Linked DNA regions of Rhizobium lentis. The protein of the gene in region 1 interacts with the protein of each later gene in a pairwise test. Links are inferred from orthologs where the notes say so. Each region holds a gene or a part of one and is shown in the gene's direction. Other genes may lie near its edges.

The links.
Region 2: the proteins of eno (region 1) and rpe interact in binary tests that used the Escherichia coli proteins (3 or more experiments, as listed by UniProt). The link is inferred for Rhizobium lentis from one-to-one orthologs.

The regions. Positions count from the first base shown.
Region 1 is NZ_CP071454.1:3,916,373-3,919,644, forward strand. Bases 1-2,951 are described here. They hold eno (phosphopyruvate hydratase), read left to right. Parts: upstream 1-814; coding sequence 815-2,089; downstream 2,090-2,951. Other genes in these bases: kdsA (3-deoxy-8-phosphooctulonate synthase), read left to right, coding at 1-673; J0663_RS19060 (FtsB family cell division protein), read left to right, coding at 2,225-2,545; pdhA (pyruvate dehydrogenase (acetyl-transferring) E1 component subunit alpha), read left to right, coding at 2,691-2,951. Also shown: more of pdhA, read left to right, coding at 2,952-3,272. UniProt on the Escherichia coli protein: Catalyzes the reversible conversion of 2-phosphoglycerate (2-PG) into phosphoenolpyruvate (PEP). It is essential for the degradation of carbohydrates via glycolysis.
Region 2 is NZ_CP071454.1:4,263,445-4,266,498, forward strand. What follows is about bases 275-3,007. They hold rpe (ribulose-phosphate 3-epimerase), read left to right. Parts: upstream 275-1,168; coding sequence 1,169-1,846; downstream 1,847-3,007. Other genes in these bases: J0663_RS20870 (DUF2259 domain-containing protein), read left to right, coding at 1,843-2,568; J0663_RS20875 (hypothetical protein), read left to right, coding at 2,571-3,007. Outside these bases: more of J0663_RS20875, read left to right, coding at 3,008-3,054. UniProt on the Escherichia coli protein: Catalyzes the reversible epimerization of D-ribulose 5-phosphate to D-xylulose 5-phosphate.

The DNA.
Region 1 (3,272 bases):
CCTCGTCTACAAGAGTTCCTTCGACAAGGCGAACCGCACCTCGCTCTCGGCCGAACGCGGAATCGGCCTTGAAAAGGGCATGGAGATCTTCGCCGACCTGAAGAAGGAATTCGGCCTTCCTGTCCTGACCGACGTCCACACGGCTGAGCAGTGCGCCGAGGTGGCAAAAGTGGTCGATGTCCTGCAGATCCCTGCCTTCCTTTGCCGCCAGACCGACCTTCTCATCGCCGCCGCCAGGACCGGGCGCGTCGTCAATGTCAAGAAGGGACAGTTCCTGGCGCCCTGGGACATGAAGAACGTTTTGAAGAAGCTGAATGCCAGCGGCAATCCGAATGTACTGCTGTGCGAGCGCGGCGCCTCCTTCGGCTACAATACGCTGGTCTCCGACATGCGCTCGCTGCCGATCATGGCGGCGATGGGCGCGCCTGTCATCTTCGATGCCACCCATTCCGTCGCCCAGCCGGGCGGGCAGGGCGACTCCTCCGGTGGCCAGCGCGAATTTGTCGAGACGCTGGCGCGCGCGGCGGTGGCGACGGGAATTGCCGGCGTCTTCCTCGAAACCCATCAGGACCCCGACAACGCACCGTCCGATGGCCCGAACATGGTCTATCTCAAGGACATGCCGCGATTGCTTGAGAAATTGCTTGCCTTCGACGCAATCGCCAAGGCTTGACGTTCAACAGGCTGACATGATCGTGGTTTAGGCCACGATGGAGCGCCCGTTCCAAGGCTGGAAATTGCCGCATTGTAATTTGCACGCCTTCGATTATGACAGGCTTCGAACGACTTATCACCCACTGAGCAGGAAGAACCCATGACTGCAATCACCGATATCATCGCCCGCGAGATTCTCGATAGCCGTGGCAACCCCACCGTCGAAGTCGACGTCTATCTCGAAGACGGCAGCATGGGCCGCGCGGCCGTTCCCTCGGGCGCCTCGACCGGCGCGCATGAGGCGGTCGAACTGCGCGACGGCGGCAAGCGCTATCTCGGCAAGGGCGTCGAAAAGGCGGTCGAGGCCGCCAACACTGAAATCTTCGACGCGATCGGCGGTATCGATGCCGAAAACCAGATCCAGATCGACAACATCATGATCGAACTCGACGGCACGCCGAACAAGTCGCGCCTCGGCGCCAACGCCATTCTCGGCGTTTCGCTCGCCGTCGCCAAGGCTGCCGCCCAGGCCTCCGGCCTGCCGCTCTACCGTTATGTCGGCGGTGCTTCCGCGAGCCTCCTGCCGGTACCGATGATGAACATCATCAACGGCGGCGCTCATGCTGACAATCCGATAGATTTCCAGGAATTCATGATCCTGCCGGTTGGCGCTGATACGATCGCCGAAGCCGTGCGCATGGGTTCGGAAGTCTTCCACACGCTCCGCAAGGAACTTGCGGCCCAGGGCCATAACACCAATGTCGGCGACGAAGGTGGTTTTGCGCCGGGCCTGAAGAGCGCTTCGGAAGCCCTCGACTTTATCGTCAAATCGGTCGAGAAAGCCGGCTACAAGCCGGGCGAGGACATCTACCTCGGCCTCGACTGCGCCTCGACGGAATTCTTCAAGGACGGCAAATACGTTCTCGAAGGTGAAGGCCGCACGCTCGAATCGGGCGCCATGGCCGAATATCTGGCCGAACTCACCGCCAAGTATCCGATCATCTCGATCGAGGACGGCATGGCCGAAGACGACTGGGACGGCTGGAAGACGCTGACCGATCTGATCGGCAAGACGACCCAGCTGGTCGGCGATGATCTCTTCGTCACCAACTCCGCCCGTCTTCGCGACGGCATCCGCATGGGCGTTGCCAACTCGATCCTCGTCAAGGTCAACCAGATCGGCTCGCTGACGGAAACGCTCGACGCCGTGAACACGGCGCACAAGGCTGCCTACACGGCAGTCATGTCGCACCGCTCCGGTGAAACGGAAGATTCGACGATCGCCGATCTCGCGGTCGCCACTAACTGCGGCCAGATCAAGACCGGCTCGCTCTCGCGTTCCGACCGTCTTGCCAAGTACAATCAGCTGATCCGCATCGAAGAAGGCCTCGGCCCCCAGGCCCAGTATGCCGGCCGCTCGATCATCAAAGGCTGATCGGTCTGATCTTGAGTGAATTGACCCGCGCCTTGCCGGCGCGGGTTTTTTGTTGCTTCATTTTACGGTCAACGAACGGTTAATCTCTGCGCGCTAGATTGGACGAATTGGTAATGCGTTCAAGAGCATGCGTGTATGTGGACAAAGCATCATAAGAAGAGAAAGCTCGGCCGCTTCGTCATTCCGGCTATGACGGTCGCCTTCCTTTCCTATTTCGGTTATCATTGCATTCATGGCGATTACGGCCTGCGTGCGACGGAGACGTTCGAGCGTCAGCGTGTCGCGCGCGAGAAAGAGCTTGCGGTGTTGAAGGCGAAGCGCGAACATCTGGAAAGTCAGGTGGCGTTGCTCAGCGACGGCTCGCTTGACAAGGATATGTTGGACGAAAAGGCGCGGTATCAGCTGAATATGTCGCGCGCGGACGAGATCGTCGTTTTCAACCATTATTCCAATTAACTGGAATTCGGTTAATTGATATTTCTACTGTATTACCAATGACTTAGCGCTGAATACGAGCCATGCAATTATGGCATTGCTGTGGTCATATTTCTTCCCTATGGTACGCGCCACCGAGAAACGACAAACCCATAGGGAGGGTTGAATGGCGCCGCGAAAGACCGCGACCGTTTCCAGCCGCAAAACTGCAGCAAAACCAGCAGCCAAAGCATCGAACGGAGGCCCGGTAGCCGACTTCGATCGGGATGAGGAACTCAAGGCCTATCGCGAGATGCTGTTGATCCGCCGCTTCGAGGAGAAGGCCGGTCAGCTTTACGGCATGGGCTTCATCGGCGGCTTTTGCCACCTCTACATCGGTCAAGAAGCTGTCGTCGTCGGCATGCAGATGGCGCAGAAGGAAGGCGACCAGGTCATCACCGCCTATCGTGACCACGGCCACATGCTGGCAACCGGCATGGAAGCGCGCGGCGTCATGGCGGAACTGACCGGGCGTCGCAGCGGCTATTCCCACGGGAAGGGCGGCTCGATGCACATGTTCTCGAAGGAGAAGCATTTCTACGGCGGTCACGGCATCGTCGGCGCCCAGGTTTCGCTCGGGACTGGTCTTGCTTTTGCAAATCGCTACCGCGGCAACGGCAATGTCGCCGTCGCCTATTTCGGCGATGGTGCGGCCAACCAGGGCCAGGTCTATGAGAGCTTCAACATGGCGGCCCTCTGGAAGCTGCCG
Region 2 (3,054 bases), 350 kb from region 1 along the record:
TGGCTAGGGATCTCCGCCTTTCATGATCAACCTGCGTGGCATAGCAGCCTGCCTGACGCTGCTGGTAGCGGCGGCGCAAGGCCATGCTGCCGGCGTGACGATCGGCGTCGTGGCTCCCCAGAACGGCCCGCTCGCCCTGCTCGGCGCCCAGATTGCCGCCGGCGCCGGTTTCGAAATCCGGCAGTCGGGAAACACCCTCGTCGCCATCAACGAGACTTGCGAGGACAATAGCGGCGCGGCGGTCGCCGACGCGCTTGTCAATGCCAAGGTCCAGATTGCCGTCGGCTTTCTCTGCAGTGAGACGCTGGAAGGCGCGCTGCCGAAGCTGAAGGATGCCGGCATTCCCGCGATCACTGTCTCGGTGCGCGCCCGCATCCTGATGGAGGATGCGCTGAAAAATGGCTGGCCGCTCTTCCGTTTGGCGCCCGCCGACGGCACTGAGGCGGCAAAGATCATCGAAGTGATCCTGAAAGATTGGGCCGCCGATCCGATCGCCCTGATCGAGGATGGCACCATTCATGGCCGCGAACTGACGGAAGCGGTGCGCAACGCCCTGGAGCAGAACGGCCTGAAGCCGGTTTTCAACGACACTTATCGTCCGGGGCAGGAGCAGCAGATCGCCCTCGTGCGTCGGCTGAAACGGGCCGGCGCCACCAGGGTCTTCGTTGGCGGCGATCGCAACGATATCGCGGTGATCGCCCGCGACGCCAGGACGGAGAACATTCCGCTGTCGATCCTCGGCGGCGACGCCCTGCGCGCCGCCAACCAGCCGCTGCCGCTTACGCCCGGCGTGCGCGCCGTCGCTTTGCCCGAATATGCCCTTCTGCCGGAGGGTGCAGCCGCGGCCGACGCACTGCGCGCCAAAGGCACCGAGCCTGAAGGTTATGTCCTGCCATCGCTGGCGGCGGCCCTGATTGCCGGTCAGGCGGGCGAAGCCGCCGCCGCGGCCGGCAAACCGCTGCCGGAGGCGCTTGTCGGCACGACGTTCCAGACGCCGGTCGGCCCCGTCACCTTCACGGGCGCGCACGAGCTTTCGCAAAACCCCTACCGCCTGCTCGAGTGGCGGGGCAATGGCTTTTTCCACCTGCCGCACCAACGCAATAAGCGGTGCCGCAAGCCTTGAATTCGGGCGCCGCGGTCCTGGCGCCTTCTACGGAGTGAGAACCTGATGACGCTGCCCATTCGCATTGCCCCTTCGATCCTCGCGGCGGATTTCGCCCGGCTCGGCGAGGAGGTGCGTAACGTCACGGCCGCCGGCGCCGACTGGATCCATCTCGATGTGATGGACGGGCATTTCGTGCCGAATATCTCCTTCGGCCCCGATGTCATCAAATCCTTGCGCGCCTATACAGAAGCCACCTTCGATTGCCATCTGATGATCTCGCCGGTCGACGATTATCTCGAGGCCTTCGCCAAGGCCGGCTGCGATCGCATCACCGTCCATGCCGAAGCCGGACCGCATCTGCACCGCTCGCTGCAGACCATCCGCAACCTCGGCAAGAAGGTCGGCGTGACCCTCAACCCGGCGACACCGCTCAGCGCGATCGAAAACGTGCTCGACGACGTCGACCTCATTCTGATCATGTCGGTCAATCCCGGCTTCGGCGGGCAGAAGTTCATCCCGGCCATGGCGGCGAAGATCGCGGCTGCAAAATCACTGATCGGTGACCGGCCGATCGAACTCGAGGTCGACGGCGGCGTCACGGTGGAGACGGCGCCTGATATCGCGCGCGCCGGCGGTAACGTGCTGGTCGCCGGCTCGGCAATTTTCAAGGGTGGCACGATCGATAGCTACCGCAAGACCGTCGCCGATCTGCGTCAGGCAGCCGAGGGGGCACGCACATGAAACAGAGGCTCATCATCGGCGGCATGTTTGCTGCCGCAGTTGCCGGCCTGCCGGGCATATCACTGGCCGGCGACATCGCCAGCATCCAGCCCATCGGCTTTTCCGCCGACGGAAAGGTCTTTGCCTTCCAGGAATTCGGCATCAAGGAGAGTGACAAAGCTCCCTATTCCGAGACCTACTTCATCGATACCGACAGCGGCCAGTATCTCGAGGGCACGCCTTTCCGCACCGAACTGACTGACAAGGATGCCAATCTTTCCAAGGCGCGTCGACAGAACCTGACGGCGGCGCGCAGCCAGATGGACAAATACGATCTCCTGACCAATCCCGGCCTCATTGCCGCCTTCAACCCGCCGACTGAACTCGGTTCTCCCACGAAGACGCTCCGCTACACCACGCTTGCGGCCGACGGTCCGCCGAAGGCCCCCTACACGCTTTCGCTCGGCGAACTGCCGGTGTCGACGCCAAAGGAGTGCACCGCAGTCGACAAGCGCGTCATCGGCTTCTCCCTGCAGGTGATCGAGAAGGAAGGCGCTCCAAACCGCCAGGCGGCGCGGCAGGCAACCGCTGTTCCGGCGGAACGGACGTGCTCCGTCGAATACAGGATCGGCGGCGCGGTGGTCTATCAGCCGGAAGCCGGAAACCAGGTTCACATCGCCCTCGTCCTTGCCTTCGATGCTGAGAGGAACGGACGCTGGATTGCCGTTCCGGTCCATCCCTGAGAATGGAGCGCTTTCGGGCGGCAAAGCCGCCCCACCCTGATCTGATTGCCGGCGCCCTCGCCTGGGGCGTACAGATGCTTGTCTCCGCCATGCTCGGCCTTTACCTCCGCAATGGGCTGGAGACGAGCCGCCTTGCCGAGGTCGCCGCACTCTATTTCCTCGGCGGCCTGCTCTCATGGCCATTCGCCTTGCCGGTCGCTCGCTTCCTCGCTTTCAACAGGCCGCCGGAAGCCCGGTTCGCGGCCTTCTTCGTGACGCTGACGCTCGCGACGATCCTGATAACCGCCTTTCTCTTTGCGATGGAATACCGGATCTTCTATTCGCGCTGGCACGCGCCCTTCGGCAGCCTCGCCTGGGCTTTCCAATTCGTCTTCACCAGCATCAGCGCCGTCTACCAGTTTCTGGTGATCGGTCTCCGCCTCTTCCTGCCGCTCGGCCTCGTCTGCCTTGTCGTTAGCAGCTATCATCTTGCCAAACGCATGCGTT